2 regions of the Mesorhizobium sp. WSM4833 genome follow, and region 1 is predicted to be linked to the other one. Evidence: riboswitches for the same ligand, from Rfam matches in the RefSeq annotation. Region 1 holds a riboswitch; the other holds the start of a gene.
The links. Region 1 has a riboswitch for thiamine pyrophosphate ahead of AC0L2D_RS03160 (YkoF family thiamine/hydroxymethylpyrimidine-binding protein). Riboswitches for the same ligand answer to the same signal wherever they lie in the genome.

Region 1 (7,482 bases):
CCACGGGGGGGGTGTGGACCGCAATGACCATACGAAAGTTTTGCAGAGTGCAGGATCACAAGCCGGCTTGCCTGCATCACAATCCGGTGCACGCCGACATTGGGGCGCTCACGAGATTGCGATCAGTTGGCGATAACTCGGCTAGATGCGCCCGAGTACGACAAGCACGATGACAATGAGCAGCACGAGCCCAAGGCCGCCGCCATAGGAGCCGGCGCCGTAGGATTGAACGTCGCAGCTGCGATGTTCAAAAGACGAGCGCTCCAAAGGCCTACCGTTCCGCGATTGTGGCGGGCATCGCGCGCGGAAGAAGTCTCGCCAGCAACAGAAACGGCCATCCTGGTGACGGCAACCAGAATTTAATTCCGGCACGCCTGTGGACCGCAGAAAGCCCACCAGTGTGGCGGGCTTTCCGATCGGCCGGAGATGGCGAGAAGCCGATTGCAGAAGCAATTACGCGAGGTAGTGAGTTTCAGCTTCACAGAGAGAATACTGAAATTGAAGTGTGGTATATATACCTCAAAATTTCTGAAATAATAAAGTTGTAATATTAGTTTGCACAAACAATGCGCAGGTCTATTGACGATCAACGTTGCCAGGTGATTGCAGACCGAACGATTCTGCGCGCCGGGGCGCTGTCAAACGACGCCGTAGAACAGCCTGTAGTGGACGCGCTTCATATAGTCCCGGTACTCCGGCGTGGCGGCCAGCAGCGCCTCTTCGCGCAGGATGCGGTGCACCTGGAAGAAGGTGATCACCGCGTAGACGGCTAGATTGTAGAAGGAAAAGGCCGATAGCAGGAACAGGACATGGCCGGCAAGATAGCCGGCATAGATCGGATGCCGCACCAGACGGTAGGCACCGCCCGTCATCACGCCGCGATTGCCCGGCAGAATGGCGAAAGAACGCCCCAGCGATATCTTTCCCCAGATCACGAACCCCAACGCCAGGGCCTGCAGCGGCGCCGCAACATGGACCGGGATGAACGCCACGCCCGGCTCCAGGTCGATGAAACCGACACCGAAGCTGGCGATCACGGAGACAACCACCGTGAGCGGGTTCCAGTCGCGAACCTTCGGCCGACGCGACAGAAGCAGCCAGGTAAAGGTCAGGATCTCGGAAATCGCCACCAGCGCCACATTGATGCGCGTCGGGTCGAGCATCAGGTGATACACGCCGCGGTAGACGAACATGCCCGCGAAGGCCAGCGCGCAGATCCGAAAGAAACCTTCGCGCAAATCCACCAGGATCTCACGCTTTCGGGCTGCGGACAGAATCGTGCCGTCACTGACGTGCGAAAGCGCCTCGCTTTTTGATATGAGCAATGCAGACACCCCAATGATCCCTCAGGGCGACCTTTGCACGCAACCATTGCCGGGCAGTTAATCAACAAGATCAGATCGGTCTTAAACTGGCTGTCGGGGAGCCAGGGCGCCACTTCCAGACGACCTGCTCCACGCGGTCGCCCAGAAAGACTGGCGACCCATGTCATTTGGTTTTGCCAGACTAGCTCAGATAGTCGTTGCGGAAATAGCTCCCGAAATCCGGGCGTCGAGCAACCAGCTTGCCGTCGGAATCGCGCAAAATGCCGGAGGCGAAGAGATAGTCGCCAATCGCTTCCATCTTGGCCGGATCCATCGTCCCGATGGCCCCGCTTTGGCTGCGTAGATAATGGCCGTCGATCAATGCCTTCAGCGAGGCGTGGATCAGCGCCGGATTGGTCAAGGCATCCTTGTTTGCAGCGATCAGCAGGGTTGCCGCATCGTCGGGGTGGTCGACAGCGAACTGGTAGCCGCGTCGCGTCGCCTGAACGAAGTCGGCCGCAGGCTTGGGATTGGCCTGGAGATAGGCTTCGCTCGAAGAGATCAGCGTCGTGTGCTCGTCAGGCACGCCATAATCGGCATAGACGAAGCTGCGCTGCTTGACGCCCCTGAGCTCGGCTTCGACACCCTCCCAGGTCGAGACTTCGAGCGTGAAATCGACCGACCCATTGGCCAGCGCCTCATAGGCTGAGGTGCCGAGCGTCACCGTCTCGAAATTGCCCTTGCCGCCGTCGTGGCGGATGATGGTCGATATCAGCGCGTTTTCCCAGGCACTGCCGAAGCCGCCATAGATCAAGCCGTCGAGGCTTCTTGGGCTTTTGATCTCGTTGCGTGCCGCATTGAAGACCACGCGGCCTGTTTCGGATTGCACCACCGCATAGACGCCCTTCAGATCCGCCCCGGCGGTTCTCTGGGTGAACAGGCTGATGGTGCCGTTGATGCCGAAATCGGCGACGCGGTTTGCGACCAGCGTGCCCGCACCGGTATCGCTGTAGGGCAGGATGTCGACCTCGAGCCCGGCTTCGCGATAAAACCCTTTGTCGCGGGCGACGAACAGTCCGATGTGGTTGGTATTGACCGTCCAGTCGAGGGCGACGGTGACCTTTTGTGCCGCCGATTGTGCTCGAGCCCGACCCGTCCCGGCAATCAAGGGAAGGCCGGTGGCAAGGGTCAGCAACAAGGCCTGCCGACGCGTCAAGTCAGTCATGATCGTGTCCTTTGGATGGATTGGGGTTGAGGATGATGTCGAGGATTTCGGCCTCGAGCGCGCTTGCCTGGCGCGCGGCATCGCCGCCAAGGCTGCGCGGGCGCGGCAACGGCACCCTGATTTCACGCACAATGCGGGCCGGGCGCGCCGACAGCACATAGATGCGGTCGGACAGGAACACGGCTTCGCGCACGTCATGGGTGATCAAGAGCGCCGTCCAGCGATGATGCCGCCACATCTGTTCGAGCCAGCGCTGCATGGCGGTGCGGGTCAGCGCATCGAGCGCGCCGAACGGCTCGTCGAGCAGGAGCATGTCGCGCTCCTGCACCACGGTGCGCAGCAAGGCCGCGCGCTGGCGCATGCCGCCGGACAGCTGCGCGGGAAAATGCTGCTCGAAGCCGGCAAGCCCGAATTCGGCAAACAACGGCGCAACGCGCGCCCGCGCCGCCTGTCTCCTCATACCTTGCACTTCGAGCCCGAGCGTCGTGTTGTCGAGGATGCGCCGCCATGGCATCAGCGCGTCGCGCTGCGGCATGAAGGCGAAGTGCCTGCCGTGGTCGTCGAGCCGCGCGCCGTCGAACAAAATCTCGCCCTCGCCATGCTCGGCGCCGGTCAGAAGCTGGAACAGCGTCGACTTGCCGGCACCCGAGGGTCCAAGGATCGAGACGAACTCACCAGCGCCGACGCTGAGCGAAATATCGGCCAGCACGTCGAGCCCACCGAACGCCTTGTGCACATGCCGCAGTTCGAGCCGGCTCATCGCCAGGCCCCCTTCCCGGCAGTTTCCCTGCCGGCTCGCTCCCAGGGCATGGCAAGGCGCTGCAGCAACACGGTCAACCCGAACAGGACAAGGGTCAGCGCCGCGCAGACACCGACGGCGGCAAGAACCAGATCAGGACGGAAATTGTTTTTGGCGTTGAGCATGTAGATGCCCAGACCCTTCGCGGCACCGGCATATTCAGCGAAGATGGCGCCGACCACCGCATAGGTGATGGAGATCCTCAACCCGGCAAAGAAGTAAGGCAGCGCCGAAGGCAGCCGCGCCAGCAGGAAGATGCGCCAGCGCCCTGCCCCCATGGCGCGCAGCATTTGCCCGATCTCGGCCTCGGTCGCCTCATAGCCTTCGACCAATGCAACCAGCATCGGAAAGAAGGTGACCAGCGCCACCAGCATGATCTTGGGCGCCAGCCCGAAGCCGAACCACAGCACCACCAGCGGCGCGATCGCCACCAGCGGCAAGGTCTGGCTGACGATGAAGACGGGAAACAACGCACGCCGCAGCGGCTGGAAGAAGTCGACCAGCATCGACAGCACGAAGGCGGCGCTGAGCGAACAGGCAAAGCCAAGAAGCGTGGCACGGATGGTCGGAACGGCATTGTCGGCCAGCGCCTCGCGATTGAGCATCGCTTGCTCGAAGACGCGTGACGGCGCCGGCAGTATCGTGGCCCTGATGCCGGAATAGGTGGCATAAAGCTCCCACGCCAGCAGGAGCAAACCGGCCGAGATCACGGCCGGCATTGCCTTGACGAGAAAGCTCGCGATCGGGCGCGAAGCGACTGATGATGAGACCACGGGAAATAACCTTTGACGGCCGCGAGAGCGGCGCGGCTTCAGACGGCCGACGGGCTGTTGGCCGAGACCGTGACGTCGAGGGTTACGTGGCCAGCGCCTAGTCCGAAACGGCAGAAAGCCTCGTCCAGCGCCGAAAAGATCGCACCGGCATCACCGCGCAGTTTCGTGCAGAAATGTTTGGAGCGCTCATAGACGCCGGACTGCTTGAGAAAGTCTATGCAGCCGTAGATCTCGTCCATGTGGTCGTCTGTGCCCATCACATAGAGCGAGAACTGCGCCGCCGCAGGCTGGCCGGTGGCAGCAGCATTGCGCACCGCCGCGATGGCCGCGTCCTTGCGCGGGCCGAGTGGACCGACGGGCCCGCCAAACGCATCGGAGCGGCAGATCGGATCGTCCGGCTCGCCAGGGCAGCCGCGCGAGATGGTGGCCGACAACACGCAATGTTTGCCGCTGCGTGCCGCCGCCACGAAGAGGTCGCGCATGGCAGGAAACAGCACTTCGGGCGGCCCGACCAGCAAGGTCGAGATGTCGTCGGTCTCGATCCTGAGTTTGTCGCGCCAGGGATCGAGCGCACCGAGCGCGCCAAGGATGACACCGACGAAATCGTCGGTCATGGGATATAGGGAAATCTGTGCGCCTGAAAACATCGCCCGCCTCGCTCCGCTGGTATTACCCAGATCAGCTTCTAGGGTCTGTGGGCTTGCCGCCCCCGTCTCAGCCCCGACCGTACGGAGCACCCCTGTGGATGTGCGCCTTTAAGCATCATTCGAGTTGAAGGAAAAGCCGTTTCTTCATCGCACTGCGCCAAAAGCATTGCGCCAGGGCGGGCGCGGTTGGCTCTGCCGGCGCGAGAATTTATCGGGAACCTTCACCAGGCCGCGAGGTTGTCCCACCAGTCGCTACGCGACGAGTTCACAGACAATGGAGACAAACCATGTTCATGAAAATCCTCGCAGCTTCGGCGCTCACCATTGGCCTGGCGACATCGGCCATGGCGCAGAGCAATGGCACAAGCGGCACCGACGGATCCGGCGGCAGCGGCAAGTCGGTCACCGTCGACCCAAATACGCCGGCTTCGCCGAACACGGTAGACCCCGGCACGACCAACAGTACGACGGCAGCACCGGGCGCCACGAATTCAAACGCGGATGAAAATTGCCCTGCCCATCCGCAGGGCGCACAGCCCGATGCCAGTGGAACGTCGCCGGGCACCACCGCGCCGACAGTTAATGACAACCATTGCGGCAAGTAGGAATTGCAATGAAAAGAAGCCGCGGAGCGAGCGCTCCGCGGCTTCTCAAATCCTGTCGTATCAGTGTATCTACGGCACCGCTTTTTCCCGAACCGGCAGCTTCCACCCCGGCCTGACGAAGTGGCAGGTGTATCCGTTGGGATATTTCTCCAGATAGTCCTGATGCTCGGGCTCGGCTTCCCAGAAGGGGCCAACGGGTGCGACTTCAGTGACGACCTTGCCCGGCCACAGGCCCGAGGCATCGACATCGGCGATCGTGTCCTCGGCGATGCGCTTCTGTTCGTCGCTGGTGTAGTAGATAGCCGAGCGATAGCTCATCCCGACATCGTTGCCCTGACGGTTGCGGGTCGTCGGATCGTGGATCTGGAAGAAGCGTTCCAGCAGCGTGCGATAGCTTATGATGGCCGGATCGAAATTGATCTCGATGGCTTCGGCATGGCTGCCGTGGTCGCGGTAGGTGGCGTTGGGCACGTCGCCGCCGCTGTAGCCAACACGGGTGGAAATGATGCCGGGATAGCGCCGTATCAAATCCTGCATACCCCAGAAGCAGCCACCGGCAAGGACTGCGCGTTCGGTCGAAGTCGCCATATCACGTCTCCTCAAAGGCAAGTTTGTCTGGACATAGATGGGCATTGTCACCTGCTTCGTCCAGCGGACCGGCGGATCTGCTTCAGTTGCTCGGTCGGGCGAGGCCGTCGATAGCACCCGGCAACTGCCGCGCGCCAGGCGGAATGGCGGCGAAGCTGATCGCCACCGGCGGCGCCTTGAGCGACCAGTCGAAAAGAAAGGTTTTGACCGGGATGTCGCCCACCCACGCCTGCAGATAAGATGGCACATCGCGCCCGGGCCAGACCAGCAATATGCCATGCTCGCGCAGCCGCTCCTTGGTGATCCAGGGGGCGTACTGCATGTTCAGTTCGGTGAAGATCGACGGCTTGTCATAGGCATTGAGGCCCGCCAGCGGCGCAATAAGGGCATGGCCGCCGACGATGTCGAGCCGATCGGGCGTCGCAGCGTGCCAGACAGCCTCTGCCTCATCCGAGATCTTTTGCGCCGGCCAGCAGACGGCGTCCATGCGCCCACGCAGATTGCATTTCGTCCAGCGGATGCCCGCATAGGCACCGGATATGCCGACAATGGAGATGAGCGCGCAGATCGCCAGCTTTCGCATCTCGATGGCGCCGAGGCGATGGCCCAGCAAGGCGAGCGCCACAACGCCAGCAAGATTGTACATCGGCGCGCCCCAGGCCTCGCCGGCGCCGGTGAACAGGGACGCCACCATCACGAGGATCGCCGGGCCAACCCCCATCCACAAGAGATAGACCAGCGTGCCGCGCCCGACGGGCTTTTGCGGCGCGGGCGAGCGCCGCAGCAGCCCTGATATCGCCAGCACCAGAAGAAAGCCGCAGAGCCCAGCCATCTGGACGCCGATATAATAAAAGCGGGAGCGATGGGCCACCACCCACTGATCGCGCCAGGCGGCATAGGTCAGCGGCAGGAAATCGACGCGGCAGAGTTCGGCGGCCAGTGGAGCGGCGACAGCGCCGAAAACCGCGAGCCCGAGCCATGGCCAGGGCGTGGCGAGCCGACTGCGTGCGCGTGTGTCCGACAGCAGCCAGATCGCCCCGAAAAGCAATAATAGGCCGGTGGAAAGCTTGGCATAGAGCCCGACGCCCGACACCAGCCCGAGCGCCAGCCACCAGCCCGGCCCACCACCACGGCCCGCACGCCACAACAGCCAGCAGATAGCGGCCCAGAAGGGCATCTGCGCGTAGTCATGATTGAACTGTGGGGTCGGCCAGCCGAAGAAATAGAGCGACGGCATCAGAAGCACGGCGGCCAGCGCGCGGGTTCGCCCGAGCATGTCGCGGGCCAGCAGATAGACTAGCACGAAAGTGGCCGAGATCGTTAGCTGAGCCACGAGATATTGCGGCCAGCGGAACGATCCGGTCAGAAGATGGCTGATCTCGAGCAGCCAGCCGGGAAGCTGTGGATGCTTGTAGGTCAACAGCACCCATTCGCGGCCCCACATGAAGCCTTCGACGACATCGTTGGGCGGTGACACGTCGACAAGCGCGGGCGCCACGGTCCAGCACAGGATCTGTGTCAGGCATAAAAGCGCCAGGCCG
Region 2 (7,482 bases), on a different contig from region 1:
CATCACAGCTTCGATTTTCTTCGGCAGGGATTCCAGTGCGAATTTCTGCTTGAACGACAGTTTCTTCGCCGGCACTTTTGGCGCGGCGGCTTCGCTCTTGTCTGACGCGGGCGCCTCGCCATTTTCGGCTCTCGCCCGCGCCTTGCGGTCGTCCAGCTTCGTGCCGCCGCGCTGCGCCAGCATGTCGGAGTAGCCACCGGCATATTCGATCCAGCGGCCTTCACCATCCGGCGCGATCAGGCTGGTCACGGTGCGGTCGAGGAAATCGCGGTCGTGGCTGACCAGGATGACGGTGCCGGCGAAACCGGCGACCAGTTCCTGCAGCAGTTCAAGCGTCTCCATGTCGAGATCGTTGGTCGGCTCATCGAGCACCAGAAGGTTTGCGGGCCGCGCCAGCACGCGCGCCAGCAAGAGCCGCGCCCGCTCGCCGCCGGACAACTCGCGCACCGGCGTGCGCGCCTGCTCCGGCTTGAACAGGAAATCCTTCATGTAGGAGACCACGTGGCGCTGCTCGCCATTGATGACGAGGTTTTCGCCGCGCCCATCGGTGAGATATTGTGCCAGCGTCTCCTGCGGGTCGACCGCCTCACGCTTCTGGTCGAGCGTTGCGATCTCCAGATTGGTGCCGAGCCGCACCGAACCGGCGTCCGGCTTCATCTCGCCGGTCAGCATCTTCAAGAGCGTGGTCTTGCCGGCGCCGTTCGGCCCGACCAGGCCAACGCGATCGCCACGCTGGATGCGGGTCGAAAACGCCTTGACCACGGTGAGATCGCCAAAGCTCTTTTCGATGTTTTTCGCCTCGATCACCAGCTTGCCGGACTCGGTGGCGTCGCTCGCCACCATGGTCGCCGACCCTTCGGCCCCGCGATGACCGCGAAAACGCTGGCGCATGGTCTGCAACTCGCCGAGCCGGCGCATGTTGCGCTTGCGCCGCGCCGTCACGCCGTAGCGCAGCCAATGCTCTTCGCGAACGATCTGGCGACCGAGCTTGTGCTGCTCGCGTTCTTCTTCCTCCAGAACCAGGTCGCGCCATTCCTCGAAATGGCCGAAGCCCTTGTCCAGCCTGCGGGTCTGGCCGCGATCGAGCCAGACCGTGGCGCGCGACACGCGTTCGAGGAAGCGGCGGTCGTGCGAGATGACGATCAGCGCCGAGGAGGTGCGGATGAGTTCTTCTTCCAGCCATTCGATGACCGAGAGGTCGAGATGGTTGGTCGGCTCATCGAGCAGCAGGATATCGGGCTCCGGCGCCATGACGCGGGCAAGGGCGGCGCGCCTCGCCTCGCCGCCCGACAGGTCGTTCGGACGTTCCTCACCCGACAGGCCGAGATGCTCCATCAGATAGCTGGCGCGGTAGGGATCGTCGGCGGGGCCAAGCCCGGCCTCGACATAGGCGCGGACAGTGGCAAAACCTTCCATGTCGGGCATCTGCGGCAGATAGCGGACGGTCGCCGAAGGCTGGCGGAACACTTCGCCGTCCTGCGGCTCGATCAGGCCGGCGGCGATCTTCAGCAGGGTCGACTTGCCGGACCCGTTGCGGCCGACCAGTGCGATCTTGTCGCCGGTCGAAGCCGTCAAGGCGGCGCCATCGAGCAGCGGCGTGCCGCCGAAGGTCAGTTTTATCCCGTCGAGGTTGAGAAGGGGCGGGGCCATGTCAGCTTTCAGGTAAGGGATAGGGATGAGCGAGCAGCATCGCGCGGCCATGGCCGAGCGCGATTTCGAGGCGGCCCCCGGTCTTGTCGGACTTGACCTCGTTGGAAATGGTCAGCGACGAACCGAACGCCACCTTGACGTGAGCGAGCGGCCATTTGGCGCCGGTGACGGTCAGGCCGTCGAGCTCGGAAAAGCCGAGCACCGAAAACAGCGTGCCGTCGGCATAGTCGAAGCCGGCCGTTCCACGCAGCAGGGGGATGCCTTCCTGAGCGCCGCTGGTCAAAAGCACGTCCGTTCCCGCCTCCGCCAGCCGCAGGCCGAGCGACAGATGCAGAAAAGCGTGGTCGGCGCGCTTGCCGCCAAAGGCGCCGGCCAGCACCAGCCGGGTCGCGCCGCGCTCCAGTGCCGCGGCGACGGCAAGTTCGCCATCGGTCTGGTCCTTTTCCGCCGGGAAGGTCCGGCGCGGCACGGAAGCGAGATCGTCCGGCAGGTTGGCCGGCACCGAATCGAAATCACCCACCCACAGCTCCGGCACGAGACCCAGCAACCGCGCATGACCGATGCCGGCGTCGGCGGCGATGACGCGGGAGCCTTTGACCTGACGGTCGAGCCGTGGCGTACGGATGAGATCGCCGCCAAGCAGGATGGTGAATGTGCTCATATCGTGTGGCCCTTACCAGCCCGGCACGGGAAACGGAAGGCGGCAAACTCCCGCTTGCATGGCGGATCGGCCCGGCCTATGTGTCGAAACGCTCTAACGGGGTGCCGGACGCGATCTTCGCGGACCGGCTGAGAGGCAGTCTCGCCAACCCGCTGAACCTGATCCGGTTTGTACCGGCGGAGGGATTAGACGTTTCGGACAGTCCGACGCCTCAATTCCTTTCAATTCAAACGAAGGAGGCGCCGATGCGCACGCTTTTATACGCTCTTGTTTCAGCAACGGTCGTGGCCTTGTCCGGGCCCGCCTTGGCCAAGGACAAGCTCACCGTCTACACCTATGAGAGTTTCACCGCCGACTGGGGTCCGGGTCCCGTGGTGAAGAAGGAGTTCGAGGCCGAATGCGGCTGCGACGTCGACTTCGTCTCGGTCGCCGATGGCGTCGCGCTGCTCAACCGCGTCAGATTGGAAGGCGCATCGACCAAGGCCGATATCGTGCTTGGCCTGGATACCAATCTCACCGCCGATGCCAAGGCGTCAGGCTTGTTCGCGCCGCATGGCGCGGTGACGGATGTCAATGTGCCGGGCGGCTGGAGCGACGACACTTTTGTCCCCTTCGACTACGGCTATTTCGCTGTCGTCTACGACACGCAGAAGATGAAGACGCCGCCGAAGAGCCTGAAGGAGCTGATCGAAGGCAGTGCCAACGACAAGATCGTCATCCAGGATCCGCGCACCTCGACGCCAGGCCTCGGCCTGCTTCTTTGGGTCAAGTCGGTCTATGGCGACAAGGCACCCGAGGCCTGGGCCAAGCTCAAGGCCAAGGTGCTGACCGTGACGCCGGGCTGGAGCGAGGCCTATGGGCTGTTCACCAAGGGCGAGGCGCCGATGGTGCTGTCCTACACGACGTCGCCAGCCTACCACATGGTCGCCGAGAACACGGAGCGCTACCAGGCGGCCTCCTTCGAGGAGGGCGAGTATCTGCAGATCGAGGTGGCGGGTATCACCACGACAGGAGCCAAGAATCCGCTGGCGGCCAAGTTCATGGCCTTCATGACCGGGCCGAAATTCCAGGATGCCATCCCCGAGACCAACTGGATGTTCCCGGCAGGCAAGACCGACAAGCCGCTCAATTCGGCCTTCGACAAACTGGTCAAGCCAACGAAGACCTTGCTGTTCAGCCCGCAAGAGGTCTCTGCCAACCGCAAGGCCTGGGTCGATGAATGGCTGGCGGCGATGAGCAAGTAGGCAGCGCGATGGCGCCGGCGCATTCCACGGATTCCCGCGTCAGTGCCGGCATTGTAGCGCTCGCTGCAATCGCGCTGCTGATCGGCGGCGCGTTTGCCGGCCTGCTTTTCGAGGGCGCCCATGATTTCTCGGGCGCCTGGGCAGCCTTCGATCCCTATCTGCTTCGCGTCATTCGCTTCACGCTCTGGCAAGCGGTCCTGTCGACGCTGCTTTCGGTCATCCCGGGGCTGTTTGTGGCGCGCGCTCTGTCGCGGCATCCACGTTTCTTCGGCCGCGCCTTCATCCTGCAGATCTTCGCCGTGCCGTTGGCGCTGCCGGCCATCGTTGCAGCGCTCGGCATCCTGGCGCTTTATGGCCGTGCCGGCTACTTCGCCGGCGTGCTTGCCGTTATCGGCGGCGGAAGCTGGCCGGGCATCTATGGCCTGTCCGGCATTCTCGTCGCCCATGTCTTCTTCAACCTGCCGCTGGCGACGCGGCTGTTCCTCGAGGCGCTGCAGACCATACCGGCCGACCAATGGCGGCTGGCGAGCCAACTCGGCATGGCGGCCCGGCCGGCGTTCCGGCTGATCGAATGGCCAACGCTGCGCGCCGCACTGCCCGGCGTCGCCGGGCTTGTGTTCATGCTCTGCATCACATCCTTCACGATCGTGCTGACGCTCGGCGGCGGGCCGGCCGCGACGACGCTTGAGGTCGGCATCTACCAGGCGCTGCGCTTCGATTTCGATCCCGCACGGGCCGTTGCACTGACGCTGCTGCAGATCGCCTTGACCTTTATCGTGGTGCTGGCACTGACGCGGCTAGGCGCCAATGTGGTCAGCGACACCAATTTGCCGGTCGCGCAACGCCGCTATCTCTCGGTCAATCGGAGCGAGACCTGGTTGAACGCGCTACTCATCGTCCTGGCGCTGCTGTTCGTCGTCGGGCCGATGGCGGCAACCGTGATGGCCGGATTGAGTGCCGATCTCGCCCGCTTGGCCGGCGAGGCCACTGTCCGGCAGGCAACGCTGACCAGCGCGGCGCTCGCCTTCCTGTCGGCGCTGCTTTCGGTGATGCTGTCGCTGGCGCTGACCATGGCGCGGCGGGCACTGGCGCTGAACCGCCGTGCCGGCGCAAAGACACTGCTCGAGCACGCGACCGATACAGGCGCCGGTTTTGTCCTGGTCGTGCCGCCGATCGTCGTCGGCGCCGGCTGGTTCCTGTTGTTGCGCCATGTCGGCGATGTCTTCGCCATCGCCCCGGTCATGGTCGTCACCGTCAACGCGGTGATGGCGATGCCGTTTGCGCTCCGCGCCGTGCGTCCCGCCTATGATGCGGCGAGCGAGCGTCACGAACGGCTCTGTGCACAGCTCGGCATTGCGGGCTGGAACCGGCTGATGCTGGTCGACTGGCCGTCGCTGCGGCGACCGCTCGCCACGGCCTTCGCTTTCGCCATGGCGCTGTCGCTCGGCGATCTCGGTGTCATTGCCTTGTTCGGCAGTGATTCCGTGCAGACATTGCCCTACCTTCTTCTGGCTCGGATGGGCAGCTACCGCACCGAGGATGCCGCCGGCCTCGCACTGCTGCTCGGCCTCGTCTGTCTCGCGTTGATCGTGGCGGCGCACTGGCTGGGAAGGGAGGAGGTCCGTGATGCGTGAAAAGGCGGCCAACGGGCTCGCGAAGGGCGCGCCGGTGCGGCTGGACAAAGTGTCGTTCAGCTATGGCAGCTATGGCGAGGCGCCGCTTGTTTTCGATGTCGAGTTTGCCGCGGCGACGATCACCGCCATCATGGGGCCGAGCGGTTCGGGCAAGTCGACGCTGCTCAATCTGGTCGCCGGCTTCGAGACCCCACGGTCGGGCCGCGTGCTGATCGGCGGTGTCGATGTCAGCGCCGAGCCGGCCTCGGCGCGGCCAGTGTCGATGGTGTTCCAGGAGAACAATCTCTTCGCGCATCTTTCCGTCGAGCAGAATGTCGGGCTCGGCCGCTCGCCATCCCTGCGGCTGACCGAGGCGGACCGCGCCGCGGTCGCCGAGGCGCTTGCGCGCACCGGTCTTGCGGGCAAGGAGAAACGCCTGCCGCGCGAGCTCTCGGGGGGCGAACGCCAGCGCGTCGCACTGACCCGCGTGCTGGTGCGCGACCGACCGGTGTTGCTGCTCGACGAGCCCTTCGCTTCGCTCGGACCGGCTTTGCGCGACGAGATGCTGGACCTGGTTGCCGCCGTTCATGCCGAACGCGCCATGACAGTGCTGTTCGTCACGCACCAGCCGGAGGATGCACGCCGCATCGGCGAGCATATGGTGTTTGTCGACAATGGGTTGGTCGCCGCCACCGGCAAGGCTGATGATTTCTTTGCCGGGGCTGGTCCGGAGGCGTTCCGGCGCTATATCGGCGCGGGTGCCGGATATTCCACATCACGCGATGTTGCCCGGAAGCGGACATAATTTACGGTCAAACCGGCTCCAGGCGATGTGGCGTTTGCTTGCCATGACCGGGGGAGTGTGGCTAGGTCCGCCCTACCGGTCCGGCACAGGCCGTGATTTGCCTGCAGTATCCGGCGCCCGCCCCTGGGACGGGCCGCGGATACTGCAGCAGTTTGAGATATGGCACGTGAACATTCTGAAGATCGTCCCCGATTTTCAATGTCATGTGCCGGGACCCGAAAGGAAGCCGTTCTGGCGATCGGCGCTAACACATTGGGAATGAAACCGCTGGCGCGCTTCCTCGCGCTGGCCGGCTTTGCCGTGGCGTTGGCAAGCTGCCAGATGTTCACGCCGCCGGAGGTTCAGGAATCCGGCTTCCAGCCTTCCGACAAGCCGATCACGGTGGACAATGTCGGCGCCAACAACAAGCTCGCCGAATTGGCCAGGGCGCAGCATCCGCGCATCCTGGCGACCTATGGCGGCGAATATTCCGATCCCAAGCTCGAGCGCATGGTCGCCAAGGTGGTCGGTAGTTTGACGGTGGTGTCCGCCAACCCGACACAGACCTATCGCATCACCATTTTGAATTCGCCCAATGTCAATGCCTTCGCGCTGCCGGGCGGCTATCTCTACATCACGCGCGGCCTCCTGGCGCTGGCCAATGATTCGGCCGAGCTTGCCGCTGTCATCGCGCATGAGATGGGCCATGTCACCGCCAATCACGGCTTGCAGCGCCAGCAACTCGAGGCAGAGGAAGGCCTGGCGACCAAGGTGGTTTCCGATGTGCTCGGCGACAGCCCGACCGCCAAGGCGGCGTTGATCCGCGGCAAGCTGAGGCTCGCGCAATTCTCGCGCAACCAGGAGCTGGAAGCCGACGCCATCGGCATCAAGTCGATCGGCGAGGCCGGCTACGATCCTTTCGCCGCCGGCCGCTTCCTGCAATCAATGTCGGCCTACACGGATTTCCGCTCGATCAGCGGCGCCACCGACGCCAGCCTCGACTTCCTGGCCACGCACCCCAATACGCCGCAGCGCATCGATCTGGCGCAGCGCCATGCCCGCCAGTTCGGCGCGCCGGGCGTCGGCACGCGCGACCGCGATTCCTTCCTCGCCGGCATAGACGGCCTGCTCTATGGCGACACGCCGGAAGAAGGCTATGTGCGCGGCGAAACCTTCCTGCATCCGGGCCTTGGCGTATCGTTCACGGTACCGGACGGCTTCATCATCGACAATTCGGCGGCAGCGGTGACGGCCACCGGCCCCGGCGACATAGCGATCCGTTTCGATGGCGTGTCGATCGACAAGAACCGGGCGCTGACGGACTATATCCGCAGCGGCTGGGTGGCTGGTCTCGTCGACAGCAGCGTCAGGCAGGAAACCATCAACGGCAACGAGGCAGCGACCGCGCATGCCGGCGCCGAAGGCTGGCAGTTCGACATTGCGGTGATCCGCGCCGGCGGCCAGGTCTACCGGCTGCTGACCGCGGCCCCTTCGGCCAGCACGTCGCTGGACACAATCGCCCGCTCGGTC

Region 2: it holds a riboswitch for thiamine pyrophosphate, as region 1 does, so the genes downstream of both, thiB (thiamine ABC transporter substrate binding subunit) here and AC0L2D_RS03160 (YkoF family thiamine/hydroxymethylpyrimidine-binding protein) in region 1, are expected to answer to the same signal.

What each region holds. Positions count from the first base shown of each region.
Region 1 is NZ_JBVVQG010000002.1:17,349-24,830, forward strand. It holds gene AC0L2D_RS03140 (methyltransferase family protein) at 639-1,334, opposite strand; gene AC0L2D_RS03145 (ABC transporter substrate-binding protein) at 1,507-2,529, opposite strand; gene AC0L2D_RS03150 (ABC transporter ATP-binding protein) at 2,522-3,289, opposite strand; gene AC0L2D_RS03155 (ABC transporter permease) at 3,286-4,047, opposite strand; gene AC0L2D_RS03160 (YkoF family thiamine/hydroxymethylpyrimidine-binding protein) at 4,140-4,748, opposite strand; TPP riboswitch at 4,739-4,852, opposite strand; gene AC0L2D_RS03165 (hypothetical protein) at 5,036-5,353, shown strand; gene msrA (peptide-methionine (S)-S-oxide reductase MsrA) at 5,423-5,941, opposite strand; gene AC0L2D_RS03175 (glycosyltransferase family 39 protein) at 6,024-7,482, opposite strand, start outside.
Region 2 is NZ_JBVVQG010000010.1:188,299-195,780, forward strand. It holds gene AC0L2D_RS21645 (ABC-F family ATP-binding cassette domain-containing protein) at 1-1,650, opposite strand, end outside; gene AC0L2D_RS21650 (thiamine diphosphokinase) at 1,652-2,311, opposite strand; TPP riboswitch at 2,399-2,513, shown strand; gene thiB (thiamine ABC transporter substrate binding subunit) at 2,557-3,555, shown strand; gene thiP (thiamine/thiamine pyrophosphate ABC transporter permease) at 3,564-5,189, shown strand; gene thiQ (thiamine ABC transporter ATP-binding protein) at 5,182-5,973, shown strand; gene AC0L2D_RS21670 (M48 family metalloprotease) at 6,232-7,482, shown strand, end outside.